Regions from separate parts of the Sphingobium salicis subsp. salicis genome, predicted to be linked through region 4. Evidence: riboswitches for the same ligand, from Rfam matches in the RefSeq annotation. Region 4 holds a riboswitch; each other region holds the start of a gene.
The links. A riboswitch is a leader RNA that binds a small molecule or an ion and turns the genes downstream of it on or off. The one in region 4 is predicted to bind cobalamin.
Positions count from the first base shown of each region.

Region 1: linked by a shared signal. The riboswitch ahead of cobW (cobalamin biosynthesis protein CobW) and the one ahead of VHN57_RS16630 (TonB-dependent receptor plug domain-containing protein) in region 4 are both predicted to bind cobalamin.
Region 2: linked by a shared signal. The riboswitch ahead of VHN57_RS00355 (TonB-dependent receptor plug domain-containing protein) and the one ahead of VHN57_RS16630 (TonB-dependent receptor plug domain-containing protein) in region 4 are both predicted to bind cobalamin.
Region 3: linked by a shared signal. The riboswitch ahead of VHN57_RS22365 (TonB-dependent receptor plug domain-containing protein) and the one ahead of VHN57_RS16630 (TonB-dependent receptor plug domain-containing protein) in region 4 are both predicted to bind cobalamin.

Region 1 covers NZ_JAYRCS010000001.1:4,590,601-4,598,573, reverse strand. Annotated here, with positions in the region: gene cobN (cobaltochelatase subunit CobN) at 1-2,329, opposite strand, end outside; gene cobW (cobalamin biosynthesis protein CobW) at 2,329-3,381, opposite strand; cobalamin riboswitch at 3,559-3,798, opposite strand; gene VHN57_RS22155 (Rieske (2Fe-2S) protein) at 3,829-4,206, opposite strand; gene maiA (maleylacetoacetate isomerase) at 4,203-4,847, opposite strand; gene fahA (fumarylacetoacetase) at 4,844-6,136, opposite strand; gene hmgA (homogentisate 1,2-dioxygenase) at 6,133-7,449, opposite strand; gene hppD (4-hydroxyphenylpyruvate dioxygenase) at 7,442-7,973, opposite strand, start outside.
Region 2 covers NZ_JAYRCS010000001.1:63,136-71,108, reverse strand. Annotated here, with positions in the region: gene VHN57_RS00370 (penicillin-binding protein activator) at 1-161, shown strand, start outside; gene VHN57_RS00365 (ABC transporter ATP-binding protein) at 199-972, opposite strand; gene VHN57_RS00360 (FecCD family ABC transporter permease) at 966-1,970, opposite strand; gene VHN57_RS00355 (TonB-dependent receptor plug domain-containing protein) at 1,957-3,813, opposite strand; cobalamin riboswitch at 3,985-4,226, opposite strand; gene VHN57_RS00350 (threonine ammonia-lyase) at 4,366-5,358, shown strand; gene dapF (diaminopimelate epimerase) at 5,399-6,211, shown strand; gene mtaB (tRNA (N(6)-L-threonylcarbamoyladenosine(37)-C(2))-methylthiotransferase MtaB) at 6,214-7,455, shown strand; gene ftsY (signal recognition particle-docking protein FtsY) at 7,455-7,973, shown strand, end outside.
Region 3 covers NZ_JAYRCS010000001.1:4,641,030-4,649,002, forward strand. Annotated here, with positions in the region: gene VHN57_RS22350 (S9 family peptidase) at 1-1,242, shown strand, start outside; gene VHN57_RS22355 (acyl-CoA thioesterase) at 1,242-1,640, shown strand; gene VHN57_RS22360 (ABC transporter substrate-binding protein) at 1,653-2,513, opposite strand; cobalamin riboswitch at 2,580-2,772, shown strand; gene VHN57_RS22365 (TonB-dependent receptor plug domain-containing protein) at 2,910-4,865, shown strand; gene VHN57_RS22370 (DUF1636 domain-containing protein) at 4,865-5,272, shown strand; gene cobT (nicotinate-nucleotide--dimethylbenzimidazole phosphoribosyltransferase) at 5,269-6,282, shown strand; gene VHN57_RS22380 (histidine phosphatase family protein) at 6,279-6,848, shown strand; gene VHN57_RS22385 (adenosylcobinamide-GDP ribazoletransferase) at 6,845-7,564, shown strand; gene VHN57_RS22390 (aminotransferase class I/II-fold pyridoxal phosphate-dependent enzyme) at 7,561-7,973, shown strand, end outside.
Region 4 covers NZ_JAYRCS010000001.1:3,467,248-3,475,220, reverse strand. Annotated here, with positions in the region: gene VHN57_RS16660 (copper resistance protein CopC) at 252-647, opposite strand; gene VHN57_RS16655 (hypothetical protein) at 747-1,049, shown strand; gene VHN57_RS16650 (periplasmic heavy metal sensor) at 1,052-1,486, shown strand; gene VHN57_RS16645 (RNA polymerase sigma factor) at 1,483-2,058, shown strand; gene VHN57_RS16640 (copper resistance system multicopper oxidase) at 2,065-3,804, shown strand; gene VHN57_RS16635 (copper resistance protein B) at 3,801-4,661, shown strand; cobalamin riboswitch at 4,724-4,968, shown strand; gene VHN57_RS16630 (TonB-dependent receptor plug domain-containing protein) at 5,159-7,147, shown strand; gene VHN57_RS16625 (peptidase) at 7,150-7,973, shown strand, end outside.

The DNA of each region.
Region 1 (7,973 bases), 1.1 Mb from region 4:
GTTCCAGCCGCTCGACCATGTCGCCATGGGTGCGCCAGGCATCTGTGGATAAGTCTGCCAAAGCCGCCGGACGCGGCCCATCCCATGGCACGCCCAGCACGCAATCGAGCGGATCGAAATCGAGGCCCAGATCATCGGCCAGCGCCCGCAGCAGCGACGCCTGCCCCGGATGATCCAGGCCGCGCAGCGTGCGCGCCAGCGCGATCAGCAGGTCGCGCCGCAGTCGCCCCTCCGGCGAGGCGGTGAAGACATGCAGCCCGTCGCGAATCTGCAATTCCTTCAGCTCGCACAGATAATTGTCGATCGCGGCGAGCGCGTCATCATCGTCGCCGGCGGCACCCGCATCCTTGTCCAGCCCCTGGCTGCGGGCGAGGTCGATGATATCGCGGCGCAGCCGGTCGAGCCGGCGCGGGTCCATGCCGGCGGCGAGATAATATTCGTCCACCAGCGCTTCGAGCTGCTTGAGCGGCCCATAGCTTTCCGCGCGGGTCAGCGGCGGGGTCAGATGGTCGAGGATGACGGCGCCGATGCGGCGCTTGGCCTGCGTCCCCTCGCCCGGATCATTGACGATGAAGGGATAAAGCTGCGGCACCGGCCCGGCGCAGATTTCGGGGAAGCAATCGGCCGAAAGCGACACCGCCTTGCCCGGCAGCCATTCCAGATTGCCATGCTTGCCGACATGGACCAGCGCCTGCGCGCCGAAATCCTGCGCCAGCCAGACATGAAAGGCGAGATAGGCGTGGGGCGGCGGCAGCGCGGGGTCATGATAGCTGCTCTTGGGATCGATATTGTAACCGCGCGCCGGCTGCACCGCGATCGCGACATGGCCGAAACGATGGACCGCAAGGCGAAAGGCACCGTCCCGCACGAAGGGATCGGCTTCAGGCGCGCCCCAGCGATCGACCATGGCCGTGCGGGCGCTGTCGGGCAGAGCGGCAAAGGCGGCGCGATAGACATCGAGCGACAGGCTGGCTTCGCCCGGCCGATCCATCGACGCCCGATCATTGGTGACGCCGCCGGTCATCAGCCGCATCAACGCGGCGCCATCGCGCGGCGCATCGCCGATCGCATAGCCGGCCTCGCCCAATTGGCACAGGATCGCGGCGGCGCTGGCGGGCGTGTCGAGGCCGACGCCATTGCCGATGCGGCCATCGCGATTGGGATAATTGGCCAGCACCAACGCGACCCGGCGCTCGGCCGGTGCGGTACGGCGCAGCGCCGCCCAGTTGCGCGCCAGATCGGCGACGAAGGCGACCCGGTCGGGTGCGACGCGCGGCACGACGATGCCGCACTGGGTCCGCGCGTCGAACCGCTCAGCCGCCTTGAAGGCGACGGCGCGGGTGAAGAGGCGGCCGTCCACTTCGGGCAGGGCGACATTCATCGCCAGATCGCGCGGGCCAAGGCCACGGGCGGACCCGCGCCAGCTGCCTTCCTCGACCCCGGCAAAGGCGGTCTGCAGGATCGGGCAATCGGCCTGTTCCAAGATGCCCGGCACGCGCGGCTCGGACGACGACGAGGCGGCGAAGCTGGTCGCATTGACGATGATGTCGGGCGCGATGTCGGCCAGCAGCCCGCCAAGCCAGTCGCGCACGAAGGGTTCGCGCAACGCACGCACATGCACGGCGGCGACATTGAAGCCGCGCGCGCCAAGCGCCGCCACCATCGCATCGACCGCGCTCAGCGTGCCGGCCACCACCAGCGCGCGATAGAAGATCAGCAGCGCCACCGGCCGCCCCTCGACCCAGGTTGCGCGCAGTTCGGCTACGCCCGGCCGGTCATGGCCGGGTAGGTAGAGGCCGGCGTCAGCGATCGGCAGCGGATGGTCGGGCTCGCCCGCATCCGCGCCGGTCAGCCGGGCGGCGCAGCGCAGGAAGGACAAAGCATTGGCGGTGCCGCCCTGGCGCAGATAGTCCCGCAACTGCTCGCGCATCGCCGCCGGCACGGTGGAAGCACGATCCAGCGCCGGATCGCCCTCCCGCCCGTCGGCGATCGCGGCGAAGGCGATGCCCCGTTCGCGTGCGACCTGCGCAATCTCGTCCACGCCATAAGGCCAGTAGCTCTTGCCGCCGAGCAGGATGACGCAGACGAAGCGCGCCTTGGCGATCACCTTCTCGACATAGAGATCGACCGAATAGGGATGTTTGAGCTGCAACAGATTGGCCAGCCGCACGCTCGGCGCGTCATCGGGCAGGCGCGCGGCAGCGGCGGCGAAACAGGCCAGATCGCTGTCCGCCACGGTCAGGATGACGATGTCGCCGGGCGGCTGATCGAGGTCGATCGCCTCCTCGCCGTCGCTGATCGTTCCCGGCGTGGCGGACAGGAGATGCATCAGCCGAGCACGGCCTGGATGTCGGCCTCGATCGCGGCGCGGTCCAGCCCCTTCTGGCCGATCACCACCAGCTGGGTCCGGCGCGCCTCCCCCGCCTGCCAGGGGCGGTCGAAGAAATGCTGGATGCGCGGGCCGACCGCCTGCACCACCAGACGCATCGGCTTGCCGGCAACCGCGACCATGCCCTTGACGCGCAGCACGTCATGGGTGGCGATCAGCGCGGACAGCGCCTCCACCAGCGTGTCGGGATCGGCGACCGCAGCGCCGCCGACGACGAAGCTGTCGAAATCATTATGGTCATGATCCTCGCCCTCCGCCTCATGGTGCGAGGGGCGGGCGTCAAGATCATCCTCCGCCGCCGCGACGATGCCCAGCAGCGCGCCGATATCGACCGCACCATGAGCGGCGCGGACGATCTTCACGCCGGGCCGCGTCTCGGCATCGACCTGCGCCTCGACCGCGGCCAGCGTGTCGGCATCGACCAGGTCGCTCTTGTTCAGCACCACCATATCGGCACAGGCGAGCTGATCCTCGAACAATTCCTCCAGCGGGCTGTCATGGTCCAGATTGGGATCGGCGGCACGCGCGGCGGCCAGCGCCGCCTCGTCGGTGGCAAAGCGACCGGCGGCGACCGCATCGGCGTCGATCAGCGCGACGACGCCGTCCACCGTGGCGCGGGTGCGGATGTCGGGCCACTGGAAGGCCTTGACCAGCGGCTTGGGCAGCGCCAGGCCCGACGTCTCGATGATGATATGGTCGGGCGGGCTCGGCCGGTCGAGCAGCGCGGTCATGGTCGGCAGGAAATCGTCGGCCACGGTGCAGCAGATGCAGCCATTGGCCAGTTCGACAATATCCTCTTCCGGGCAGGCGGCGTCGTTGCAGCCCTTCACCAGTTCGCCATCGACGCCGACATCGCCAAATTCGTTGATGATGAGGGCGAGCCGGCGCCCCTTCGCATTTTCCAGCAGATGGCGGATCAGCGTGGTCTTGCCCGCGCCCAGAAAGCCGGTGATGACGGTGGTCGGAATCTTGGCAGATGCAGTGTTGGCCATGACAAATACTCGCGCGCCGGAGCAACCGGGGCGGGAGCGAACCGGGCGCGCACGCACGGCCGGCCCGCATCGCGGACGGGCGCTTGTTCGCCCGCAGATGCGTGACCGCGCGGCTCCAGCCGCCAACCTGTCGCTCAGACGGAACACCGTGCCCCGGCCATCCCCTGGACCAAAGCAAGAGCGACCTAAACGCCGGCAGGTCTCCTGGCTTGCGGGTCATAGCGGGAGGAACGGCCTTCCCAGGCCTCGCAGGATTTAGCGTCCGGCCCAGTGGCTGCCCTCCCGGCTGGGGAGGGCGCTGTTCATCACGCTCGCCGCTCACAGTTGCAGGGACAGCTGCGGACTTGGATGCCATGGCATCCGCACCGCCTTCCCATTTTAAGCCCCCGTGGGGGCACCGGCGCGATCATGTCGGGACGATGCGAAGCGCCGTCCCTGGGCCGGTTCCTAGTCGCTTTGGGCAGCGGTGACAATCCAGCCATCGGCGATGGCGAGTGGCCAGGGCGTGAGGCGCTGGCCGACGCACGCCCCGCCGACGCAGACACCATCGTCGCGGCGGAAAATGGCGCCGTGCCAGCTACAGCGGATATGGCTGCCATCCGGGGTCAGATAATCGTCCAGCTGCTGCGCCAGCGGCAGGCCGGCATGGGGGCATTGGTCGACAAAGCCGACGACATGATCGCCGGTGCGCACGGCAAAGCCATGGAAGCGGCCGGCGCGCATCTGCAGCACAAAATTGCGCGCCTTGCCGTCGGCGATTTGCGCGATCGGGCACAGGCGCACGCCCGCCGGCGTCGCGAACAGGCGCGTGTCGGCGTCGCTCATGCGTCGGCGTCGGGCTGGCGATCGGGGTGCGCGGCGGCAAAGGCGGGGAGCGCGCATGCCGCCGCGTCCACGGCGCACAGCCGCGGAAAGGGCGTCAGGTCGACGCCGAAGCGCCGGGCATTGTAGAGCTGAGGCACGATATGGCAGTCGGCGAAACTCGGGCCGTCCCCGAAGGCATGGGTGCTGCCGTGTCGGGCGACCAGTGTTTCGAGCGCGGCCAGCCCCTCGCCGGTCCAGCGCGCGATCCAGGCGCGGACCTGATCCTCGCTGGCACCAAAATCCTGCCGCAGCGCCTGCAACACGCGCAGATTGCCGAGTGGATGAATGTCGCAGGCAATGATGCCGGCCATGGCACGGACGATCGCGGCATCGCCGGGATCGGCGGGCAGCAAGGGCGGCTGCGGCCAGCGCGCCTCGATCCATTCCAGTATCGCGCCGCTCTGCGTCAGCACGGTGTCGCCATCGACCAGCGCGGGCACCAGCCCCTGCGGCGCCAGCGCCCGATAGTCGGGCGCGCGCTGCGCACCGCTGCGCAGGTCATGAGTGACCTGTGCATAGTCGACGCCCTTCAAGGCCAGCGCGATCCGCACGCGATAGCTCGCGCTCGATCGCCAATAGCCATGGAGGATAAGGTCGCTCATCGCGCCGGCACGACCATCGCGCGGCATTCGCCAAAGCCGATCGACACATGGCCGGGGGCGGACGCGGTGGCGCGCAATGTCACCTCGTCGCCATCCTCCAGGAAGCAGCGTGTCTCGCCCGACGGCAGCTCGATCGGCTCGCGCCCGCCGCTGCTGATCTCCATCAGGCTGCCATAGCCCTCGCGCGTAGGGGCGGAGATGGTGCCGCTGCCCAGCAAGTCGCCGGGCATCAGGTTGCAGCCATTGGAGGCATGATGGGTGACGATCTGGCTGACGGTCCAGTACATGTTGCTCGCCGGCCCCTGGCTGAGCCGCATCGGCGGCTGGCCTGCGTCGCGCATCGCCTGGGTGGAGAGATAGACTTCCAAGGTCAGCGCCAGCGCACCATGGGTCTGGTCATCGGCATCGCTGAGGTAAGGCAACGGCGCCGGGTCGCCTTCGGGCCGGGGCGGCTGGGCGATGCGGAACGGCGCCAGCGCCTCGGGCGTCACCACCCAGGGCGAAATGGTCGAATGGAAATTCTTGGCGAGGAACGGCCCGAGCGGCTGATATTCCCACGCCTGGAAATCGCGCGCCGACCAGTCGTTGAGCAGGCAGAAGCCGGCGACATGATCCGCCGCCTCGCTGATGGGGATCGGGCTGCCCAGATCATTGCCGGCGCCGATCCATACGCCCAGTTCCAGCTCATAGTCGAGCCGGGCGGTCGGGCCGACCACCGGCACATCGGCTTCGGGCGGCTTGCGCTGGCCGCGCGGGCGGACCAGTGGATCGCCCGACGGGCGGATCGAGGACGCCCGGCCATGATAGCCGATCGGCACATATTTATAATTGGGCAGCAGCGGATTGTCGGGCCGGAACTGGCGGCCGATATTGTTGGCGTGATGGATGCCGACATAGAAGTCGCTATAGTCGCCGATCCGCGCCGGCAGGTGCAGCATGCAGTCGGCGGCCCGGTGCAGCAGCGGCTCGACCGCCGGGCGATGCGCCGGGTCCGACAGTAAAATGCTGATCCGGCGGCGCAGGGCGACCCGCTCCGCCACCGGCAGCGCCATCAGCGCATTGAGCTGCCCTTCCAGCAGCGGCGCGCAATCGATCAGCCCGGCGCCGACGCAAGCGGCCAGGTCCAAAATGGCGTCGCCAATCGCGACACCGGCGCGCGGCGAAGCTCCTGCGGGCGAAAACAGGCCATAGGGCAGGTTCTGGATCGGGAAATCGCCATGATCCTGCGCGCTCGCAACCCAGCTGGTGCGGGCGGGATCATGGGTTTCGTCTATGTGCCAATAGCTCATGGGGTCTCGTTCATCGGGGGAAGCTGGGCCTTGCGGAAGCCGGACCAGCAATCATCATAATCGGGTTGCAGCAGCGGGCTTTCCATCGCCCAGCGCGTGGGGCGCAGCCCCATGCGGCTTTCGAACATGAAGGCCATGGTGTTGGCGATGCGCTGGGGCTGGAGGTCGGCGGCGATCGCCTTGTCATAGCTGGCGCGGTCGGGGCCATGGCTGACCATGCCATTGTGCAGCGACGCGCCGCCGGGCGCGAAGCCGCCCGCCTTGGCATCATATTCGCCATGGATCAGGCCCATCAGCTCGCTCATCACATTGCGATGGAACCAGGGCGGCCGGAATGTGTCCTCCGCCACCATCCAGCGCGGCGGGAAGATGACGAAATCGATATTGGCGGTCCCCGGCGTCTCGCTCGGCGAGGTCAGCACCGTGAAGATCGAGGGATCGGGATGGTCGAAACTGACCGTGTTGATCGTGTTGAAACGGGTCAGGTCATAGCGCAGCGGCGTCAGATTGCCGTGCCAGGCGACGACGTCGAACGGGCTATGGTCCAGCATGGTTGTCCACAGGCGGCCCATATACTTCTGCACCAGCGCATAGGGCCGCTCGACATCCTCATAGGCCGCGACCGGCGCCTCGAAATCGCGCGGGTTGGCCAGGCCATTGGCACCGATCGGCCCCAGATCGGGCAGGCGGAAGGGCGCGCCGTAATTTTCGCAGACATAGCCGCGCGCCGCGCCCTCGATCAGCTCGACCCGGAATCGAACCCCGCGCGGGATCAGCGCGACCTGCAATGGCGCGACGTCGATCACGCCCAGTTCGGTGACGATGCGCAGCGCCCCCTGCTGCGGCACGATCAGCATCTCGCCATCGGCGCAGACGAAGGCGCGGTCGATCATAGAGGCCGTCGCGGCATAGAGATGCACGGCGCAACCCTGTCCCGCCGCGACATCGCCATTGCCGGCATAGCTGGTGAGGCCGTCGATAAAATCAACGTCACCCTCAGGCAATGGCAGCGGGTTCCAGCGCAGCCGGTTGGGTGAGGGCGGCACTTCGTCGAACGGCGCGCTGCGCAGCAAGGCTGCAGCATCATAGGGCGCGAACGGCGGATGCGCCGCCGCTGGCCGCATGCGATAGAGCCAGCTGCGCCTGTTCTCCGCCCGCGGCGCGGTGAAGGCGGTACCGGACAATTGCTCGGCATAAAGGCCATAGGGCACGCGCTGGGGCGAATTGCGCCCCACCGGCAGTGCGCCGGCCACCGCCTCGGTCGAAAAATGATTGCCGAAGCCGCTCATCATCCGGGGCGGCGCGTCACTCATCGACGGTGATCACGCCGCGACGGATCTGGTCCAGCTCGATCGATTCATAGAGCGCCTGGAAATTGCCATTGCCAAAGCCTTCATTGCCCTTGCGCTGGATGATCTCGAAGAAGATCGGGCCGAACATCGTCTCGGTAAAGATCTGCAGCAAGATGCCCTCCTCGCCGACATTGCCGTCGATCAGAATGCGGTTGCGCTTCAGTCGTTCCAGATCCTCGCCATGGCCCGGCACGCGCTGGTCGACCAGTTCATAATAGGTCTCGATCGTGTCCTGCAGCCGCACCCCGCGCGCGCGCAGCCGCTCGACCGTGTCATAGATATTGGCGGTGGTCAGCGCGATATGCTGGATGCCCTCGCCATTATAGTCGCGGATGAACTCCTCGATCTGGCTCTTGTCGTCCTGGCTCTCGTTCAGGGGAATGCGGATCGCCTTGTCCGGCGCGATCATCGCCTGGCTGAACAGGCCGGTCGCCTTGCCCTTGATATCGAAATATTTCTGCTCCTCGAAGCCGAAGAGGGTGCGG
Region 2 (7,973 bases), 3.4 Mb from region 4:
TCCCGACCGCGCGCCTGCGCGATCCGGGCGGCTTTGCCGGCATCGACGGCGCCTTCCGCTTCAACCGCAACGGCATCGCCGAACGCGCGCTGGAAGTGAGCGAGGTCGGCGCCGGCACGATCAACGTAGTCGATCCCGCCCCACGCGGCTTCGGCAATTAAGCAAAGGGGGCCGGAAGGCCCCCTTTTTCGTTACGAATCAGACCCGCGTCGTCGGCACGATCAGCGGCAGCCCGTCGCTGACGTCGATCCGCGCGGCGACGCCATAGACGGATGCCAGCCGCTCCGGCGTCAGCACGTCCATCGGCGCCCCGTCCGCCACCAGCGCGCCGCCATCCATCAGCAGCAGCCGGTCGCAATAGCGCGCCGCCATGGCGAGGTCATGCAGCACGGTGACGACCAGCGCCCCGTCCTGCGCCTGCGCCCGCAGCAATGCCATCACGTCGATCTGGTGGCCGGGGTCGAGCGCCGCGAGCGGCTCGTCGGCGATCAGCGCCGGTGCCCCCACCGCCAGCGCCCGCGCCAGCAGCACCCGCGCCCGCTCGCCGCCCGACAGCTCGGTCGCGATCCGGCCCTTGAAGCCGGTAACATCGGCGCGGACCATCGCATCCTCGATCGCCGCCTCATCGTCGGCGGTCAGGCGCGACAGCGGCCCCAGATGCGGCAAGCGCCCCAGCGCCACCAGCCGCTCTACCGCCAGGGGCCAGTGCAAGGTCTGGCCCTGCGGCAGATAGGCGATGGACCGCGCGACCGCCTGGCGCGACAGCCGCTCGACCGGCGTGCCGTCCAGCAGCGCGCGTCCGGCGGCCGGCTTCACCAGCCCCAGCAGCGCCCGCACCAGGGTCGACTTGCCCGCGCCATTGGGGCCGATCACGCCGATCAACTGCCCCGGCGCCATGGTCAGATTGACGCCGCACACCGCCAGATGGCGGCCTAGCCGGACGTCCAGTTGCTCGGTCGACAGGGTCACCATAGCCGCCGCTCCCGCATCAGGTGAATGAGGAAAACCGGCACGCCAAGGATCGCGGTCAGCACGCCCAGCTTCAATTCGCTGCTGGTCGGGATGATGCGCACGCCGATATCGGCCAGGGTCAGCAGCACCGCGCCGCCGAGCATCGACGGCAACAGCAGCGCGGAGGGCGATCGATCGGTCAGTGGTCGCACCAGATGCGGCACGATCAGGCCGACGAAGCCGATCGATCCGGTCACCGCCACCGCGCCGCCGACACCGATCGCCACCCCCGCCATCAGCCGCAGCCGCGCCCGCGACAGGTCGACGCCCAGCGCCCGCGCGCCATCCTCGCCCAGGGTCAGCGCATCGAGCGCGCGCCCGTCATAAAGCAGCAGCGCCGCGCCGACCGCGATGCAGGGCAGCGCCAGCAGCAGATGGTCGATGCTGCGATTTTCCAGGCTCCCCATCAGCCAGCTCATAATCTCCATCGCGGCAAAGGGATTGGGCGACAGGTTCAGCGCCAGGCTGATTCCCGCCCCCGCCAGCGTCGCGACGGCAATGCCGGCCAGGATCAGCGTCAACGGGCTTTCCGACGGCCCGGCAAGCAGGAACAGCGCGCCGATCGCCGCCAGCGCGGTGACGATCGCCAGCAGTGGCAACGCCATCGGGTGCAGTTCGGACAGGCCGAAATAAAGCGCGATCACCGCCCCCAGCGCCGCCGCATTGGACACGCCCAGCACGGCGGGTTCGGCCAGCGGATTGCGCAGATAGCCCTGCAATGCCGCACCCGACAGGCCCAGCATGGCGCCGACCAGCAGGCCGATCGCCATGCGCGGCAGGCGCAGGTCGATGACGATCGCCCGCGCCACCATGTCGCCGCCGCCCGCCAGCACGGACAGGATGCGCGCCGGCGCGATCGTCACCGATCCCAGCGCGACCGACGCGATGCCCGCGACCAGCAGCAGGGCGATCAGCCCCGGCAGCAACAGAGGATGCCGCCGCCCCTTAGAAGCGGACACGCACGCCGCCATAGGCCGACCGGCCATAGGTGCCATAGCCATAGGCGGTGGCGTAATCCGCATCGAACAGATTGTCGATCCGGCCATAGACTTCCAGATGGTCGCCCACGGGGAAGGTCGCGCGCAGCCCGGCCAGCCCATAGCCGTCGAGCCGGCGGGTGTTCGCCGTGTCGTCATAGCTGTCGCCGACCATGGTCAGCGTCGCGCCGGTCGACAGGCCGAAGGACCAGAGATAGTCGGCCGACAGGCTGACCGCATTGGCGGCGCGGCGCGGCAGGCGATTGCCGTCGGTGGCCCCGCCCGACCGGTCGCGCGCATCGACATAGCTGTAAGATGCCGCCACCGTCAGCGCCTCGACCGGCTTCAGCGTCAGCGTCGCTTCCACGCCCTTGGCGCGGGTCCGGTCCAGATTGCCATAGGTGTAGGTCGCATAATCATAATTGATCTGGTTGCGGGTATCGCGCCGGAAGGCGGTCAGCGACAGCACCGCCTTGTCCCCGTCCAGGCTCTGGTCGAAGCCGATATCATAGCTTTTCGACCGTTCCGGCCGCAGCGCGCTGTTGCCGCTATAGGTGTCGTAGAGCTGATAGAGGGACGGCGCCTTGAACCCCTCACCATAGGAGAGGCGGATATTGGTGGCGCCGGCGTTCGGCGTGTAATTGGCGTTGGCACCAAAGGTGGTCGCGCCGCCGAACTGGCTATGATCGTCATGGCGCAGCCCACCAGTGACGGCGAGGCCGGCAAGCGGCTTCACCACCGCCAGCGCATAGACGCTGTCGATGTTCGCCTTCGCGCTCGCTATGTCGCCAAAGCCGAAATACTCATAGTCCGGCCGCTCATGCTCATAGCCGAAGATCAGCTTGGCCTGATCCACCGGGGCATAGACGCCCTCATATTCGAACCGCAGATTGGTGCCCGAATAGCCATAGTCCGGGTCAGTGCCGCGCACGAAATAATAGTCGCGATCGTTGCGCATCCAGGTGACGGCAGCGCGGTTGGTCAGCTTGCCGTCGAGCAGCGCCAGGTTGATCCCGGCATAGCCGACATATTGGTCGAGCTTGCTGACGTCGCTGCTGTCGGCCGGCGCGCCGAAGAAGCTGTCATAGTCGAGATCGGCATGGATATAATAGCCGCGCAGGTCGAGGCTGAGCGTGTCGGAAAAGGCGATCTTCAGCTTGGCGTTGGTGGCGATATTCTCATAGCCATCCTTCTCCACGCCGCCGAACGACCGGCCGACCGAGGAAATGCCGTCGGTGTTGAAATAGGCGACGCCCAGCCCGCCCGACACCGCGCCGCGCGTGCCCGACACATCGGCCTTGGCGTTCAGCGTGTCGCTATAGCCATAATCGGCCGAGGCATTGACCTCGAAACCCTCGCTCGGCGCGCCGGTCATCACATTGACCACGCCGCCGATCGCCTGGCTGCCATAGACCACCGAGTTGGAGCCGCGCAGCACTTCGATCCGGCGGATATTGCCGGTCAGCAAATGGCCGAAATCATAGCCGTCGCCGATGCCGCTCGGGTCGTTGACCTTGACCCCGTCGATCAGCACCAGCGTCTGGGTCGTCTCCGCCCCGCGCAGCGACACGCCGGTCACGCCGCCGGTGGAGCCGTTGCGGCTGAAACGGACGCCCGGCGTGGTGGCGAGCAGTTCGACGACATCGACCGCCTGGCGCGTTCTGATCGTGTCGGCATCGATCACCGTGATCGCCTGGCCGACCTCGTCGCGCGGCTGCGCAATGCCCGAAGCGGTGACGACGATATCGTCATCCTGTGCCAGATCCTGGGCCAGTGCCGGCGTAGCGGCCAGCAGCGCGATCAGCGAAATCCCCAACGTCTTCATTTTATCGTCCCCCGGCGTCCGTCGATTTGGAACCGGGGCGTCCGCACAAGCGGTCGCTGCGTGAGGATCGGGAAGACGCCAGCGCCCCGCCCCACGCACCGATGCGGCCCCGGCCGCCATGGGCGTCGCTCGACGGAAACACCGCGCCATGGCCATCCCCTGGGCCAGGGCAAGAGCGACCAGACGCCGGCAGGTCTCCTGGCTCGCGGGTCAGGGCAACGATGCGCCAGCCTTCCCGGACCTGTCGGTCCAGTGGCCGGTTCCGGCTCTCCCCTTTTGAAGAGCTTGGGAACCCTGCGTATCGCGCTCACCGCTTACAGTTGCAGGGACAGCCGCGGATTTGGAAGGGCTTCGCCCCCCGCACCGCATTCCCGTTTTCAGCCCTTGCGGGCACCGGCGCGATCATGCGCGTCCGGGGCTTTTGACCGCCCCGGCGCGCGGCCCCCATAAGCCAAAGCACAAGCCCTGCCAAGCGGGCCAGGATCGCCCCGGCGGATCGTTGCGCGGCGCCGGCGGGCGGCTATGCAGGGGCCTCTTACCGAAGGAGCCGACATGTCCGATTCGCTTGCCATCACTGCCGCCGACGTCGCCGATGCCGCGCGGCTGATCGCGCCGGCGGCGGTCCGCACCCCGCTGATCGAGAATGCCGCGCTGAACGATCTCTGCGGCCGGCGTGTGCTGGTGAAGTTCGAGGGGGCCCAGCATAGCGGATCGTTCAAGTTCCGCGGCGCCTATAACCGCCTCGCCCGACTGAACGCTGCGGAACGCGCGGCGGGCGTCGTCGCCTGGTCCTCGGGCAATCATGCCCAGGGCGTCGCCTTTGCCGCGCGCCTGCTCAGCATTCCCGCCACGATCGTGATGCCGGCCGATGCGCCGGCGATCAAGACCGCCAACACCCGCGCGCTGGGCGCCGAGGTCGTCCCCTATGACCGCTTCACCCAGAGCCGCGAGGAAATCGCCACCGCCCTTGCCACCGAACGCGGCGCGACGCTGGTTCCCTCCTTCGACGATCCCTTCATCATCGCCGGCCAGGGCACGATCGGCCTGGAGATATTGGAGCAAGCGCAGGCCGCCGGCGCCGACCTCACGCAGATTCTCGTCTGCTGCGGTGGTGGCGGCCTGGTCGCGGGCACGGCCACGGCGGTCAAGGCCGCCCGCCCGGACATCAGCGTCTATGCGGTCGAACCCGCCGGTTTCGATGATACCGCCCGCTCGCTCGCCAGCGGCACGCGCGAAAGCGTCTCGCCCGACGCGCGCAGCATCTGCGACGCGCTGCTGGCGCCCAGCCCCGGCGCGCTGACCTTCCCGATCAACCATGCCCTGCTGGCCGGCGGCCTGGTCGTCAGCGACGATCAGGTGCGCGACGCGATGCGCTTCGCCTTCACCACGCTCAAGCTGGTGGTCGAACCGGGTGGCGCGGTCGCCCTCGCGGCCATGCTGACCGGCCTCGCCCCGCCCACCGACGGCGCCACCGCCCTCGTCATCTCCGGCGCCAATGTCGATCCGGCGGCCTATGCCGCGATCATCGGCAGCCAAGACGCCTGACCGCTGGTCTTTTGCCCCGTCCCGCACTAAATGCGGCGCCATGATGAGCCGCTTTTCCAAGATGCATGGTCTGGGCAATGATTTCGTCGTGATCGACGCGCGCCAAGCGCCGGTCGCGATGACGGAGGCGCGCGCCCGCGCCATTGCCGATCGCCATGCCGGCATCGGCTGCGACCAGTTGATCGTCATCGGCGATGCCGAGACCGGCGACCAGGCCGACGTGTCGATGCTGATCTTCAATTCCGACGGGTCGGAAGTGGAAGCCTGCGGCAATGCCACCCGCTGCGTGCCGCTGTTCGTCGGCAAGGACGTGCTGATCCGGACCAGGGCCGGGCTGCTCGACGCCAAGGGCGTGGACGGCGGCGCCAGCGTCGACATGGGCGCGCCCCGCTTCGACTGGGACGCGATCCCGCTTGGCTATCCGATGGACACGCTGACGATGTCGGCCAGCTGGGAAGACCTGCCCGCCCCGGCCGCCGTCAATGTCGGCAACCCGCATGTGATCTTCTTCGTCGAGGATCTGGACGCGGTCGATTTCGAACGGCTCGGCCCGCTGATCGAGCATGACCCGCTTTTCCCCGCCCGCGTGAACGTCAATTTCGCGCAGATCGTCGGCCCGCAGCACCTGCGCCTGATCGTCTGGGAACGCGGCGCCGGCCTCACCCGCGCCTGCGGCACCGGCGCCTGCGCCACCGCCGTCGCGGCGATCCGCCGCAAGCTGATGGCCGGCCCGGTGACGGTCAGCCTGCCGGGCGGCGACCTGGAGATCGACTGGGCACCGGGCGGCACGATCCGCATGACCGGCCCCGCCACCCATGTGTTCGACGGCGAGGCGGACTGGGACCGCTTCTGACCGTGGCCGGTCCCGACATCATCACCCTGGGCTGCCGGCTCAACATCGCGGAAAGCGAAGCGATCCGCGAAATGGCCGGCGCACAGGACGACCTGATCGTCGTCAACAGCTGCGCCGTGACGGCCGAGGCCGTGCGCCAGACCCGGCAGGCGATCCGCCGCGCCCGGCGAGACCGCCCCGAAGCCCGCATCCTCGTCACCGGCTGCGCTGCCCAGACCGAGCCCCAGACCTTCGCCGCCATGGCGGAAGTGGACGGCGTGATCGGCAACCGGGAGAAGCTGGAGGCCGCCGCCTTCGCCCCGGTGGCGGATAAGGTCAACGTCTCCGACATCATGGCCGTGCGCGACACCGCGCCGCACATGGCCAGCGCCTTTGCCGAACATGCCCGCGCCTTTCTGGAGGTGCAGAATGGCTGCGATCACCGCTGCACCTTCTGCATCATCCCCTATGGCCGGGGGAACAGCCGCTCCGTCCCCGCCGGCGCGGTGATCGACAAGGCGAAGCAACTGGTCGATGCGGGCTATAGCGAGATCGTGCTGACCGGCGTCGACGTCACCAGCTATGGCCCCGACCTGCCGGGCAGCCCCTCGCTCGGCCAGCTTGTCGAACGACTGCTGCGTCATGTCCCGGACCTGCCCCGGCTGCGCCTTTCCTCGATCGACAGTGTCGAGATTGACGAGCGGCTGTTCGACCTCATCGCCCATGAGCCGCGCATGATGCCGCATCTGCATCTCTCGCTACAGGCCGGCGACGACATGATCCTCAAGCGCATGAAGCGCCGCCATGCCCGCGCCGATGCCGTGCGCATCGTCGAGCGGGTGAAGGCCGCCCGCCCGGACATCAGCATCGGCGCCGACATCATCGCCGGCTTCCCGACCGAGGATGATGCCATGTTCGCCAACAGTCTGGCGCTGGTCGCCGATTGCGACATCGTCCATGGCCATATCTTCCCCTATTCGCCGCGCACCGGCACGCCCGCCGCGCGCATGCCCCAGCTCGATCGCGCCACCATCAAGGCCCGCGCCGCGCTGCTGCGCGACGCCTGCACGGCGCAGCGCGACGCCTGGCTCGCTCGCCTGGTCGGCACCCGCCAGTCGGTGCTGGTCGAACGCAACGGCCTGTCGGGCCATGCGGAAAATTTCGCGCCGGTGCGCTTCACCACGCCCCAGCCCCCCTCCACGATCGTCGCGGCCCGCATCAGCGGCCTTGAGAATGGCGCGCTGATCGCGCAAGAGGCGCAATAATGACTGACACCGGCACCAGCTGGCGCGACCGCCTCTTCGGCGGCCTCAAGCGCACATCCGACAAGCTCGGCGAGAATCTGACCGGCCTTTTCACCAAGGCCGCGCTCGACGACCAGACCCTCGACGAGATCGAGGAAGCCCTGATCATGTCCGATCTCGGCCCGGCCATGGCCGGCCGGGTTCGCGATCGCCTGGCCGAGGGGCGCTACAACAAGGAACTGACCGAGGAATATCTGCGCGAGATCATCGCGGAGGAGATCGAGAAGGTGCTGGCCCCGGTCGCCCGCCCGCTCGAGATCGAAGCCTTTCCGCGGCCGCAGGTGATCCTGGTGATCGGCGTCAACGGATCGGGCAAGACCACCACCATCGCCAAGCTCGCCAATAATTTCCTGGAACAGGATTATGGCGTGATGCTGGCGGCGGGCGATACCTTCCGCGCGGCCGCGATCGGCCAGCTCAAGGTCTGGGCAGAACGCCTCGGCGTGCCCATCGTCGCGGGCAAGGAAGGCGGCGACGCG
Region 3 (7,973 bases), 1.2 Mb from region 4:
GGCCGCGAATATGATGTCGATGAGCATGAGGGCACGCTCTACATCAAGACCAACGACACCCATCCCAATTTCCGGCTGGTGAAGGCATCGCTCGACGCGCCCGACCAGTGGGACGAAGTGATCGGCGCCGACGCCCATTTCTACCTGACCGACTTCACCCTGTTCAAGACCTTCTACGTCACTGAAGGACGGCAGGACGGGCTCGACCAGATCGAGCTGCGCGATTATGCGACCCATGCGGCAAAGCGCATTCCGTTCCCGGAAGCCAGCTATTCGGCGAGTCTCGACGACAATCCCGAATATGAGGTGACGAAGCTGCGCATCGGCTATGAATCGATGGTCACGCCCGACACCATCTATGATTATCATCTGGCAACGGGTGAGTTGGAGATACTCAAGGTCCAGGAAATTCCCTCGGGCTATGACGCCAGCCGCTACGCCACCGAGAGGCTGATGATCCCGGCGCGCGACGGCACGCAGATTCCGGTGTCGATCGTCTATCCCGCCGACTTCCCCCGCGATGGCAGCGCGCCGCTGCACCTTTATGGCTATGGCGCCTACGGTCTGGCGATGGAGCCGGGCTTTTCGACCAGCCGCCTGTCGCTGCTGGATCGCGGCTTTGCCTTTGCCATCGCCCATATTCGCGGCGGCGACGATATGGGCCAGCAATGGTATCTGGACGGCAAGCTCGACAAGCGCACCAACACCTTCACCGATTTCGTCGATGTCGCGAAGGGGCTGATCGATCTTGGCTATTCGGCCAAGGGCAGGATCAGCATTTCGGGCGGATCGGCCGGCGGCGAGCTGATGGGCGCGGTCATCAACTCCGATCCCGACCTGTGGGGCGCGGTGGTGGCGCATGTGCCGTTCGTCGATGTGCTCAACACCATGCTGGATGAGACGCTGCCACTGACGCCGGGCGAATGGCCCGAATGGGGCAATCCGATCGAGGATGAGGCCGCATTCCGCACCATCCAGTCCTATGATCCCTACACCCATGTCCGCGCGCAACATTATCCGCCGCTGATGGTGACCGCTGGCCTCAACGACCCGCGCGTCACCTATTGGGAGCCGGCGAAGTGGGTGGCGAAGCTGCGCGCCACCAAGACCGACAGCAATATCCTGCTGCTCAAGACCAATATGGGCGCGGGACATGGTGGCAAGTCCGGGCGGTTCGAGAGCCTGCACGAGACCGCCGAGGAATTTGCGTTCATCCTGTGGCAGCTGGGAGTGGAAGGCTGATGGCGTCGAGCTTCACCAAGCAATTCACCGCGCGGCCCGAGGATATCGATGTGCTGGGCCATGTGAACAATGCGGTGTGGGTGCAGTGGATGGAGCAATTGTCGGTCGAACATTGGATGACCGATGCCGACCCGGCCCATGTCGATGCCTATATCTGGGTCGTGACCCGGCATGAGGTCGATTATCGCGGCAACGTGACCGAGGGCGATGTCGTGTCGGGCCGCACCTGGATTCCGGAAGGACCGCGCGGCGCGCGGTTCGACCGGCTGATCGAGTTCACCGGACCGGACGGCAAGGTGAAGGTGTCTGCCAAATCCACCTGGGCGATGATCGACAAGGAAAGCGGCCGGCTGATGCGGGTGCCGGCCGAGGTAGCCGCCAACTTCATCGAGGGCTGAGCCGGCCCAGCTTCAGCGGGCGCTGACGGCCTGGGAGAGGGCGCGTGCCGCCTGTACATAGGCCGGTCCGCCGCACACGGTCCAGGCCTGGGGCAGGCTGATGCGCGCTATGTCGCGTAGCACGGGATGATGGAGCATTTCGGTGCCCTGGTCGGTGACGCGGTCGGTGGCGCTCTCGACGATCAGATAGTCTGGCCGTGCCGCGACCATCTCCTCCAGGCTGACCTGCGCGATCGCCGGCTTGCCCAAGTCGGCGGCCAGGTTGCGCAGGCCCGCCCGCGTCATCAGGCCGTCGACCAGCGTGCCGGTGCCGGTCATGTAGCCGCGCCGCTGATAATAGGCCGCGACTTTGGGCTTCGGCGCGCGGGGCAGGGCGGCAAGCTCCCGGTCCATCCGCGCGATCATCGCTTCGCCGCGGTCGGCATGGCCAGTCGCCTGCGCCACGGTGCGGATCGACGCGATGATATCGGCATAGCTGTCCGCGCTCTTGAGATCGACGGCGGGATAATGCTGGGCCTTGAGGATCGCGATCGCCGGATTGCGCCGTGCCGGCATGCCGATCACCAAGTCTGGATTGGTCGCCAAAATCTGCTCGGCCGATCCGTCGAGGATGGGCAGGCCCTTCGTTACGGCCGCCACCGCCGACATCTGCCGATCGCCGGCATTATGGGTCAGGCCGGCAATCTGGTCGCGATCGGCCAGCGCGACCAGCAATTGGTCGGCGCACAGGTTGAGCGACACGATCCGTTGCGGACGTTTGCTGGCACTGGCAGGCTGGCGCGCGGTAGCCGCCCATAATGTGGCGCCACCGACCAGGGCGATCATCAGGGCGATCATCCCCTTGCCGGGGCCGATGGGCGCAAAAATCCGCATGGCCATCTCCCTTAGCCCGCGCGCTCCGCCAGGCAAGGAAGATTGACGCTCCAGTCGGGCTCGCCTATCGCCCGGACTGCGACAGGTTCCCCGGCAGCGGGGATGAAAAGGGAATGGGGTTCAAGACCCCGGCTGCCCCTGCAACTGTGAGCGGCGAGCTTTTGTGCCACATGCCATTGGGACCGCAAGGTTCTGAGAAGGCGGCATGAATCAGCGATGACCCGCGAGCCAGGAGACCTGCCCATCGCGGTCGTCCTTCGCGCGGACAGGGTGTGCCGAGCGGACGGGGGTGAACCCGCGTGGCGACAGGTGGACCGCATAGGTGCGGGGACCATGTCGCGCCCGGCCGGGCACCGATATCGTCCCTGGGATGCGGTCCCTCGTCCGGGGGCTTATGTGTTCAAGTATCTGACTTTCTGTACTTTCCTTCTCTCCACCACCGCTTTCGCCGAAGAGGCGCAGCAGGCGCCGCCGCCCGATGCCGCGGCCGATGCCGGGGCATCCTCTATCCTCGTCACCGCGACCCGCCTCGCCACGCCGGTGGATCAGGTGCCGGCCTCCGTCACCGTGCTCGACAAGGCAGCGATCGACCGGGCCCAGGATCTGGGCGTCACCGAATTGCTGCTGCGCACGCCCGGCGTCAGCATCTCGCGCAATGGCGGCTATGGCACGGCGACGTCGCTGCGCATCCGCGGCGCGGAATCCGACCAGACCGTGGTGGTGATCGACGGGGTGAAGCTCAATGATCCCTCGTCGGCCGGCGGCGGCTATAATTTCGCCAATCTGCTGGTCGGCGATGCCTCGCGGATCGAAGTGCTGCGCGGCCCCCAGTCGACCCTGTGGGGCAGCCAGGCGATCGGCGGCGTCGTCAATGTCGTCACCGCCATGCCCGAAAAGGCGCTGGAGGGGAGTTTCGATGTCGAGGCGGGATCGCGCGACACCGTCAGTGCCCGCGCGGCGCTGGGCGGCAAGACCGGCCCGGTCAGCTGGCGGATCGGCGGCCAGAGTTTCACCACCGAGGGTATTTCCGCGATCAGCCCGGCCTTTGGCGGCAAGGAGAAGGACGGCTATACCAACCGCAGCGTCACCGGCCGGGTCGAGGTTGCGCTGGCGGACGGGATCAGCGCGGACCTGCGCGGCTATTATTCCGATGGCCATGTCGATTTCGACGCGACCAGCGCGGAAAGCCCCGCCTATGGCACCAATCGCGAATTTGTCGGCTATGCCGGCCTTAACGTCGCACTGCTCGACGGCCGCTTCCGCAACCGTTTCGGCTATGGCTATACCGACACCGATCGCGACAATTATGATCCGCGCAACCAGCGCAAGCAGACGTTCGACGCGGCGGGGCGCAACCAGCGGCTGGAATATCAGGGCAGCTTCGCGATCGCCGATGGCTGGACCGCGCTGTTCGGGGTGGAGAATGAGAATAGCCGCTTCCGCAGCGTGTCACCTTCGGCGTCGCTTTCGGTGCCGATTCCCGATCCGGCCCGCGGCAAGGCGGAGATCACCAGCGTCTATGGCCAGCTCAATGCCCAGCCGATTACGGGCCTGACCCTGACCGGCGGGCTGCGCTATGACGATCATAACCGCTATGGCGGTCGGACCCTTTTTTCCGCTGGTGGCGTCTGGGCGCTGCCGACCGGGACGGTGCTGCGCGCCAGCTATGGCGAGGGGTTCAAGGCGCCGACCCTCTATCAGCTCTTTTCCGAATATGGGAATCAGGCGCTCGATCCCGAACGCGCCCATGGCTGGGAAGCGGGCGCGGAGCAGCGTTTCTTTGGCGAGAAACTGCGACTGGGTGCGACCTGGTTTGATCGGACCACGACCGACCAGATCATCTATAATAGCTGTTCCTCCAGTTCGACCGATCCGCTCTGCTTCACGCCCGGCACCACCACCCGCCGTTATGGCTATTATCTCAATGTCGCGCGCGCCAAGGCGCATGGCATAGAGGCGCAGGCAGCGGTCGAGCCGGTCAAGGGGCTGACGATCGACGGCAATTATAGCTGGACCGTGGCGGAGGATCGTTCGGACGGCACCGCGAACGAAGGCAATTGGCTGCCGCGTCGGCCGCGGAACAGCGCCAATGGTTCGATCAGCTATGCCTGGCCCTTCGGCCTCACCACCGGCGCGGCGGTGCGCTGGTCCGGCCACAGCTATGACAATGCGGCCAACACCACCCGGCTGGACGATTATACACTGGTCGACCTGCGCGCCGAATATGCGTTCACCCCGGCGTTGCGCCTGTTCGCCCGCGTCGAGAATCTCTTCGACGAGAACTACATGACGGCCTATCGCTATGGCACGCTCGGCCGCAGCATCTATGCCGGCTTCCGGGGGCGCTTCTGATGCTGCGTCCCGTCGAACCCGGCCCCGCCATCGTCGCCTGCAATACCTGCCGTCATTCGGCCGAAGCGCGGGAGGATGAGGAGGGCGTGCGTGGCGGGGCACGGCTGGCGGAGGCGCTGCGCAGCGTGCAGGCCTCCGACCCGCGCTATGCCACCGTCGCGGTGCAGGACATGCCCTGCCTGTTCGCCTGCCAGGATCATTGCACCGTCCATCTGCGCGCGCCGGGCAAGGTCGGCTATGTCATGGGGCGGTTCACCCCGGATGCCGATGCGGCACGCGCGATCCTCGATTACGCCATTGCCTATGCCGCCAGCGAGCATGGCCGCGTCGCCTTTCGCGAATGGCCCGAAGGCGTGAAGGGCCATTTCATCACCCGTACCCCGCCGGAAGGATTTGTCGTCGAATGAGCTTCGCCTCGATCACCGATTTCGAAAATGCCCTGGCCAACCTGCCGCCGGCCGAGGAACTGGCGAGCGCGGCAGCACGCGCGCGGCAGGCCGAACTGACCAAGCCATTGGGGGCGCTCGGCCGGCTGGAGGATGTCGCGATCTTCATGGCAAGCTGGCAGGGGCGCGCGGTGCCGCGCCTGAAGCGGGCGCGTGCCGCGATCTTTGCCGGCAATCATGGCTTCACCGTCCACGGCGTCAGCGCCTATCCCGCCGCCGTGACCGCGCAGATGGTCGCCAATTTCGCCGCCGGCGGCGCGGCGATCAATGCCCTGGCCGGTGTCGCCGGGCTGGAACTGGCGGTGCGATCGATCGATCTGGACCGGCCAACGGCGGACTTCACCGTCGCGCCCGCCATGACCGACGAGGAGTGCCTGACCGCGCTGTCGATCGGCGCGGCGGCGGCCGAAGAGGATCTGGACCTGCTGGTCGTGGGCGAGATGGGGATCGGTAATTCGACCGCCGCCGCAGCCCTGAGCGCCCGCAGCTTCGGCGGAAAGGTCAGTGACTGGGTTGGTCCCGGTACGGGCGTCGATGGCGAGGGGATTGCGCGCAAGATCGCGACGATCGATCGCGCGCTCGCCTTCCATGCCGATGCGCCGGACAGCGCTTTTGAAACACTGCGCCGGCTGGGCGGGCGCGAACTGGCGGCGATTGCCGGCGCGGTGCTGCGCGCCCGCCAGCTGGGCGTGCCGGTGCTGCTCGACGGTTTCATCAGTTGCGCCGCGATCGCGCCGCTGGTGGCGCAGGTGCCGGCCTTTGCCGACCATTGCCTGGCCGGTCATTGCTCGGCCGAGCCGGGCCACGGCCTGCTGCTGGAGCGGATGGGCCTTGAACCGCTGCTGCGCCTCGACATGCGATTGGGCGAAGGCAGCGGCGCGGCGGTGGCGGCCAATATCGTCCGTGCGGCCGTAGCCGCGCATAGCGGCATGGCGACCTTTGCCGAGGCGGCGGTGTCGACCGCGACATGATGGGCATGCCGCTCCATCTGCTGCGGCATGGCGCGCCCGAGACGCCGGGCCTGTTGCTGGGGCGGACCGACAGCGTGCCGACGCGCGCGGGCATCGACGCCTGCCTGGCGCAGGCGGAGGGGCTGGAGATCGAGATGATCGTAACGTCCGACCTGCAGCGCGCCCGGCAGGCGGCGACGGCGATCGGCGAGCGCGCCGGCTTGCCGGTATGGGTCGATCCGCGCTGGCGGGAACTGGATTTCGGCATCTGGGATGGTCTGGCCCCGGCCGATGTCGATCCCGAGGCGCTCGCCCGTTTCTGGCAGGATCCGGATGGCTTCGCGCCGCCGGGCAGCGAGGGATGGACGGCATTGCTGGGGCGGATCGCCGATGCGGTCGAGGATCTGCCGCGCGTGCCCACATTGGTGCTGACCCATGGCGGGGCGATGCGCGCGGCGCTGGCCCATCTGTGCGGGTTCAGCGTGCAGCAGAGCTGGAGCTTCGGCCTGCCCTATGCCGCCTTGCTGTCGCTGGAACGCTGGACCGGGGAGCCGCCGCTCGCCCGCATCACGGGCCTGCGCCCATGAAGGGGCTGGTCCTTGCCATCCAGTTTCTGACCCGCCTGCCGATGCCGAAGGTGACAGCGAACGAGACAGACTTCGCACGGTCCATTCGATGGTTTCCGGCGGTCGGCGCGATTGTCGGTCTATCTGTCATGTTCGCTGTCAATCTTGCTGTTCGCGTCGATCCCTGGATCGGGGCGCTGGCCGGGCTGCTCTGCTGGGTCGGCGTGACCGGGGCGCTGCATCTCGACGGGCTCGGCGACATCGCTGATGCCTGCGGCGCGGTGCATAAAGGGCGCGACCGGTTGCTGGCGGTGCTGGCCGACCCGCATGTCGGCAGTTTCGGCGTGGTGGCGATCGGCCTGCAACTGATCGCCAAGCTGCTGTTGCTCCATGCGCTGGTCGAGCGGGGCATGATGTTGCCGCTGCTGCTCATTCCCTTTGCCGCGCGGATCGGGCCGCTGCTGTGGGCGCGCATGCTGTTGCCCCTGCATGCCGGGCTGGGCGCGCGCTTTGCCGATGCCGTCAAAACGATCCACATCGCCCTGTGGATAAGTCTATTGATAATCGCTGCCTGGTGGCTGCCGGCCCTGCTCGCAGCGCCGCTGCTGATGCTGGTCTGGGGCCTGTGGCTGAAGCGCCGGCTGGGCGGCATTTCCGGCGATGGCCATGGCGCGGGCATTGAACTGGTTGAAAGCGGGCTGCTTTTCGTCGTCCTGATCGCGGGCGGCACGACATGACGACACGCTGGACATGGCATGGCGGCGGCGTCGCGGCGGCGAGCGCGCATTTCGGCGGCGCGCCCGAAAGCTGGCTCGACTTATCCACAGGCATTAATCCCCATGCCTGGCCCGGCGCTGCCGAGCAGGCGATCGACTGGCGCGCCTTGCCCGACGAGCAGGGACTGCGCGCGCTTGAACAGGCGGCGGCCGATCATTTCGGCGCCGCTGCCGATCATGTCTGCGCGCTGCCGGGGACAGAGGTGGGCCTGCGCCTCGTTGGCACATTGCTCGACGGTTCGGTCCGCCATGCCAGCCCGGCCTATCGCACCCATGGCGCGATGGTGCCCGGCGCCGCGCCGGTCGATCTCGACCGTCTGGACGAGGCCGACGGGCAGACGCTGATCCTCGCCAATCCCAATAATCCCGA
Region 4 (7,973 bases):
CCGGTCGGTTCCTTGATATCGTCGACCCATTCTGTTTCCGCCGGTTTTTCCGGCCCGGCGCAAATTCCATATCGCGCACATGCGCAAACTTCCGAATGTTTCGCAGCCAATGCTTTGAAAAGTCTGGCGGTGATCCGATCGAATCATCGCCAAAGGGCGCCAATTTTCATCCCTCTGGTCAAGTTCGCGCACAAGGGAGCGGCGTTTTTGGGGCTTCGACGCCGGCAGCAAGGCCCGGCGGGGCGCTGTCTTCAGCGCACCTTGAAACTATATGTGCCGCTGACCGGCTGATGATCGTTGCCCATCACCGTCCATTGAAGATCATAGCTGCCGGTCGGCAGGGCGCGGGGCAGGGTGATGACCAGGCCCTTGCCGTCGGCGGCCGCGGCTGTGGTGAAGCCCTTGATCGGCATTGGCGGATGATCGGCCATGCCCGGCATGCCGGTCATGGTCAGGGTGATGCTGCTATGATCGGCCTGCAGCGCCTCGGAAAAGCCCAGGGTCAGCCGGGTCAGCTTGGCAACGCTGGCATTGGCGGCGGGACTGGCCGCAACGAGCTGCGGCCTGGCGAAGGCGGCGCCGGACAGGGCGGTGAGGGCAAAGGCTGCGGCGATCAGGGATTTTTTGAACAGGGGCAGGCGGGGCATAGATGTCTCCGGAAAATGCGCGTCTTGCAGGGGAATACGCATTGTCCTGTCGCATCCCTCACCCCTCACGCTATTTTGTGCGAGGGATGGGCCGGCCGGATGCGTATCGTCAGGCAGGACATGAAGGACGGAACGATGGACGATCTGGATGACATGCTGGCCGGGCTGCGCGACGCGCCGGCGGCGGCGCGCTTCGACGGGCTGGAGGAGGCGGTGATGCAGGGGCTGGACCGCCGCCGCGAACGCAGCGTCGCTCGGCGCAGCCTGATGCTGGCCGGCGTGATGGCGATCGGCATCGGCTGGATCGGCAGTAGCGTGCCCGCACAGCCGGCGCAGGCGGCGCCCGGCCCGCTGCTGATCGGCATGTCCGACTATGCGCCCTCGCGCCTGCTGGAGCGATAGGCATGGGCAAACGTTATTGGCTGGTGGCGCTGGTCGCCTTTGCCGCGGCGCTGGCCGCCGTGCTGGTTGCGCGCACCTGGCTCACGCCCGCGCCGCCGGTGGAGAATGAAGTTCATGCCCTGCTCCACGATCGGCTGACCTTGGACGCCGGCCAGAAACAGCGCATCGCCGATCTGGAAGCCGCCTTCGCCCAGCGCAAGGCGTCGCTCGACGCGGAAATGCGCGCCGACAATCAGCGGCTGGCCGCGGCGATCGCCGCCGAACATGGCTACGGCCCGCGCGTCGCCCAGGCGGTCGACCGGTCGCACCAGGCGATGGGGGAATTGCAGAAGGAAACATTGAAGCACATCTTCGCGATGCGCGGTGTGCTGCGGCCCGATCAGGCCGCGCTGTTCGACGCCGCCGTCGTCAAGGCGCTGACCCAGCCTGCCGGGTGATAGCCGACGATCCCGATGATGCCACGCTGGCGGCGCAGGCGCTGGCCGGGCGGCAGGCGGCCTATGGCGCGCTGATGCGGCGGCACCGCGATGCCGTCTATCGGCTGGCGCGTGGCCATGTCGGCGATGCCGACGCGGCAATGGACATCGTGCAGGAAAGCTTCGTCGCCGCCTTTGCCTCGCTCGCCCGCTATGATGGACGCAGGCCCTTTCGCGGCTGGATCGCGCGGATCACGATCAACAAATGCCATGACTGGGCGCGCCGCCGTGCGGTCCGTCGCTTCTTCAGCTTCGCCCGGCCGATCGAGGATGCCGCCCATGTCGCGGACGCCGCGCCCGATCCCGAGCAGGCGGCCCAGTCCCGCGGCGGCGTCGCCCGGATCGAGGCGGCAGTGGCGGCGCTGCCGGTGGCGCTGCGCGAGGTGGTTTTGCTGCGCGGGATCGAGGGCATGACCCAGGCCGAGGTCGCGCAGATATTGGGCGTCACCGAAAAGGCGGTGGAAACCCGCCTCTATCGCGCCCGCAAGCAATTGCAGGAGATGTTGAGGGAAAGCGACGCGGCGCGCGTATAGAGGGGCATGATCGATCTGCCCTCCCTCCCTCTCGACCGCCGCAGCCTGATCCGGGGGGGCGCCGCGCTTGCACTGGCGCAGGCCTTGCCCGGCTGGGCTGCCACCGGCACGCATGGCGCGGCCCAGGGCGCGCTGTCGGGCGAGACGATCGCGCTCGGCATCGGCGACGGGCATTTTGCGACCGGCGGCCGATCGGCCCATGCGATCAGCGTCAATGGCGGAACGCCCGCGCCGCTCATCCGCCTGCGCGAGGGGCAGAGTGTCAACATCGCCGTCACCAACCGGCTGAAAGAGGATAGTTCGATCCACTGGCACGGGCTGATCCTGCCCTTCCAGATGGATGGCGTGCCGGGCATCAGCTTCCCCGGTATCGCGCCGGGCGAAACCTTCACTTATCGCTTCCCGGTGCGGCAGGCCGGCACCTACTGGTATCACAGCCATTCCGGCATGCAGGAGGCGATGGGCCTTTATGGCCCGATCATCATCGATCCCGCCGGCGCCGATCCGGTGGCCTATGACCGGGAACATGTGATCCTGCTCGCCGACTGGAGCCCGGTTCATCCGCACAGGTTGCTGCAACGGCTCAAGCAGATGGGCGGTTATTATAACATGCAGCGCCAGACGCTGGCGGGGTTGCTGGCGGGGAAGGATCAGGGCCTCAAGGACCGGATCGACTGGGGCGCGATGCGCATGGACCCGACCGATATTTCCGACGTCACCGGCGCCACCTACAGTTATCTGGTGAACGGCATGGGCACAGCCGAAAACTGGACCGGCCTGTTCGCGCCGGGCGAGCGGGTCCGGCTGCGCATCATCAACGCGTCGGCAATGACCAATTTCAATATCCGCCTGCCCGGCCTGCCGATGACTATGGTCCAGTGCGACGGGCAGGATGTCCAGCCGGTCGAGACCGACGAGTTCCAGATCGGCATTGCCGAAACCTATGACGTGATCGTCCAGCCCGGCGAGGCGAAGCCCTATGCCCTGATTGCCGAGGCGATCGACCGGTCCGGCCTGGTCCGCGCCACGCTGGCGCCGCAGATCGGCATGGTCGCGCCGGTGCCCGATCGGCGCGCCCGGCCGCTGCTGGGCATGAAGGATATGGGCATGGACATGGGCGGCATGGATATGGGCCATGGCGGCGTGATCGACCTCAGCCAGCCGGCCAATGAAAGCATGTCCGGCCACAGCATGAAGATGCGCGACAAGTCGGTCGCGCCCAGCGTGAAAATGGGGCCGGGTGTCGCCACCCTGTCGCCGATGCCGGCCGATCGCACCGCCGACCGGCCGACGGGGCTGGAGCATGTCGACCATCGGGTGCTGACCTATGCCGATCTGCGGTCGCTGACGCCGAACACGGACCTGCGCACCCCGACCCGATCGCTCGACATCCACCTGACCGCGAACATGGAACGATATATGTGGTCGTTCGATGGGGTGAAGCTGTCGGAGGGGGCGGAGCCGATCGCCTTCCGTCATATGGAACGGGTGCGTGTGACGCTCATCAACGACACGATGATGCCCCATCCCATCCATCTGCACGGCCATTTCTTCGAACTGGTGACCGGCGAGGCGGCGCATAATCCGCGCAAGCATACGGTGAATGTGCTGCCGGGCGGCAAGGTCAGTTTCGACTTCACCGCCGATGCGCTGGGCGACTGGGCCTTCCACTGCCATATGCTGATGCACATGCATGCCGGGATGATGCGGGTCGTGACGGTGCGCCATGGGGAGGACGCGGCATGAAGCTGATCGCGCTCCTGCTGCTCGCCGCCGCTGCGCCGGTGCAGGCCCAGACCATGGACCATAGCCAGATGGACCATGGCGCGATGGGCCACAGTATGCCCACCACCGATGCTGCGATCCCACAGGGCACGGCCCCGCCGGTGCCGACCGATCATGCCGCCGACGCGCTCTATGACCCCGCTGCCATGGCCCGCGCCCGCGCGGCGATGATCGCGGAAGGGGGCGGCATGACCTATTCGCAATGGATGCTCGATCGGCTGGAACATCGCGCCGGCAAGGGCGCGGATGGCTATGCCTGGGAAGGCGAAGGCTGGATCGGCGGCGACATCAACCGCTTCGCGGTCAAGAGCGAAGGCGAGGGGACGGTCGGAGGATCGCTCGAACGGGCCGAACTGCAGGCGCTCTACAGCCGGGCGATCGACCCCTGGTTCAACCTGCAGGCGGGCGTGCGGCAGGATTTCGGCGAAGGGCCGGACCGCAGCTATGCGGTGATCGGCATCGATGGCCTGGCGCCCTACTGGTTCGAGGTCGGGGCCGAAGCCTTCCTGTCGACCAGGGGCGACGCCCATTTGCGGCTGGAGGCGAGCTATGACCAGCGCCTCACCCAGCGGCTGATCCTGCAGCCTGCCGCCGAGTTCAATCTGGCGGCGCAGGACGTGCCCGAACTGGGGATCGGCGCCGGCCCGTCCGATATCGAGCTGGGGCTGCGGCTGCGCTACGAAATTGCCCGCGAATTCGCCCCCTATGTCGGCGTGAACTGGGAACGCAAGCTGGGCGATACGGCGGATTATGCCCGTGCCGCCGGCGACAAGCCGTCGGCTACCAGCCTGGTGATCGGCCTGCGCGCCTGGTTCTGAGAGGCGCTTGCAGGCCGCCCGATATTCGATTATCGATCCCGCCGATCCCGCGCCGCACGGCATGGGATCATGATCGCGCCGGTGTCCCGAAAGGGGCTTAATAGGGAATGCGGTGCGGACGGGTGACCGTCCAAATCCGCAGCTGTCCCTGCAACTGTAAGCGGTGAGCGCGATGTACATGTGCGGACGGCAGAATGACCGATCCGCCAGCCACTGGGCCGGACGCTAAATCCTGCGAGGCCTGGGAAGGCCGTGCATCAAGCGATGACCCGTGAGCCAGGAGACCTGCCGGCGTCTGGTCGCTCTTGCCTTGGTCCAGGGGATGGCCGCGGCACGGTAACTTCCGTCTGAGCGACGAACGAGCGGCTGGGGCCGCTGCGACGACGCGCGTCGGTTGCCCTTGGGCGCCCGGCCGGCGCGTGTGTCGGACGTTCGCGCGCGTGCCGCTCGTGAAGGTTGCCCCCGCCCGTCGAACGCGGCGCCGGATGGGGGAATATATGAAGTCCAATATCGTTTCGCGGGCCGCTCTGGCCCTTTCGCTTGCCATCGCATCGCCGGCTTTCGCCGATGAAGGGGAAGGCGACAGCATCGTCGTCACCGGCACCAGCCTGGAAGAGACGCTGCCGCAGCAGCTGTCGCGCTATGGCCATGCCATCGAGATCGTCACCGACACGCAGATCCGCGATGCTGCCGCGATCGATACCGCCCGCGCGCTCGAAGCGGTGCCGGGCCTGTTCATCCGGTCGCAGTCCGGGCCGTTCAGCTATGTCGACATCGCGCTTCAGGGTTCGCGCACCAAGGATGTGCTGTGGACGATGGACGGCATTCGCCTGAACAACCGCCTCTATGGCGGCACGTCGCCCAATGACACCATGGCCGCCAGCATGATCGAGCGGATCGAGGTGCTGAAAGGCGGCGAAAGCCTGTTCTATGGCACCCAGGCGGCGGCCGGTGTCATCAATGTCGTCACCCGCGATTTCAGCGACGATCTGGGCGGCCAGGTCAATGCCAGCCTCGACAGCTTCGCCGGCACCAGCCTGGATGGCTATGTTCGCGGCGCGATCGGCCAGCATCGCTTCGTCGTCTGGGCCAATCGCAGCCAGTCGGACGGCTATCGCCCCTATGACGTGATGCAGCCCAGCGCGACCGATCGCGCGCGCGGCTATGATCTCTGGTCGGCGGGCATCAAATATCAATATGATATCGCGCCGGACCTGCGCCTCAACGCGCTCTACCAGCATACCAAGGCCGATCTCGACAATATCAGCGCGACCCGGACGAAGGAGAGCCGCAACGACCGCAACGAGGAAGTGGCCAGCCTGCGGCTCGACTATACCGGCGAGGATGGCGTGCAATTCTTCCTCAAAGGCTATTTCCACGACTGGAAGACTGCCTATGTCCAGATCCGCAATCCCGTGCCCGCCGGCCCGCCACAGGTCATCTACCCTGCCGGCACCTTCTGGGGCTATCAGGATTATGGTGGCAGCGCGGTGGTGCAGCTCAACATGCTGCGCGGCATCGACACGCTGATCGGCTATGATTTCCAGAGCTTCAACGGCCGCGACGACGTCCTGCTGATCGCGCCGACCGATGAACAGGTCCATGCCGGCATCTTCCAGCTGCGCACCAACGACGAATTGTCGAGCAAGGCGCGGATCGCGGCCGGCCTGCGCTACAACAAGGCGAAGGGATCGGAAAAGACGATCTGGAACGTCTCGGGTCGCTATGATGTCAGCGATGCGCTGTTCGTGGAGGCCAATGGCGGCACCTCCTTCGTGCTGCCCGACGCCTCGCAGCTTTATGGCAATGATCCCTGTTGCGAAGTCGGCAACCCGAACCTGAAGCCGGAGGAAAGCCTGAACCTCAACGCCGCGCTGGGCGGTGCGCTCGCCGGCGGGGCGATCCGCTGGAAGGCGACCTGGTTCAACCGGCGCATCACCGACCTGATCGACACCACCTATGATGATCCGGCCTTTCCGGAAGGCACCTATATCAACGTCAGCGACAAGGTGCGGGCCAGGGGCGCCGAACTGGAGCTGAACGCGAATTTGACCGGTGGCTGGGGCCTGTCGGCCAGCTACACCTGGTCGCGCGTCCGCAATCAGGGCAGTTCGGTGCAGCGCGATCGCAATCCGGAACAATATGGCCGCGCCGCGATCGTCTATGCGCCGGAAGCCAGCCGCTTCGGCGCCAATCTGTCGGCCAATTGGGTGGGCGATGTCTGGTCGACCGCATCGGGCTTTGGCCGGATGAACTATGGCAATTATGCTGTGGTCGATGCGGGCGCGCATCTGTGGCTGGATCAGGCGCGGCGCAACCGGTTCGGCATCAATGTCGAAAATCTGTTCGACCGCGATTACGCCTCCACCGGCTATCGCTCGGCGGTCAGCGATGCAGGAGTATTGGACGGCAGCAACAGCCGCTTCCTCTATTTCTACCGGGGCGTGCCGCGCACGCTGCGGGTCAGCTATGGCCTGAGCTTCTGACCATGATGCGGCCGGTCCTGCTGCTGCATCGCTGGCTGGGCATCCTCATCGGCGCCGTCATGACGCTGTGGTGCCTGTCCGGCTTCGTGATGCTCTATGTCGACTATCCGCGCCTGACACCGGCCGCGCAGCTTGGGGGGCTTACGCCCCTCAACCTGTCGGCTGAAAGGGCGGGGATATTGCCCGATGCCATGATGCTGTCCGTCGCGCGGATCGAGATGATGGCGGGGTGGCCCGTATTGCGGGTGACGCCCGCGCTCGATCCGACGCGCACCATTCCCCAGATGCGAGTATCCGCTGGCACCCATGACTGGGCGTCGGGGAAACCGGTCGAGCAGGTCGATCCGCAAAATATCCACAGGATCGCGACCGAGTTCGGCCAGAACAGCGCCATTGCCGGCCCGGTCGGGCAGGTCGCCCAGACGGAGATGGACCAGTGGACGGTCCAGACCTTCCGCCGCAATGCGCCGCTCTACCGCGTCGATTATGCCGATGCCGCCGGCACGCAGGCCTATGTCTCGGGCAGGAGCGGGGAAGTAGTGCAACTGACCACCCGCTTCCAGCGCTTCTGGGGCTGGCTCGGGGCGGTGCCGCATTGGCTCTATCCCACGATCCTGCGGCAGGATGGCGCGCTGTGGAGCCAGGTCGTCATCTGGACCTCGCTGATCGGCTGCTTCCTGACGATCACCGGCCTGTGGGTCGGCATCGCCCGGCTGCGCCGCCGCCGCGACGGCAGCATCGGATCGCCTTATCGCGGCCTGTGGTGGTGGCATCATATGGCCGGACTGTTCTTCGGCATCCTCACCTTGACCTGGGTGGCGAGCGG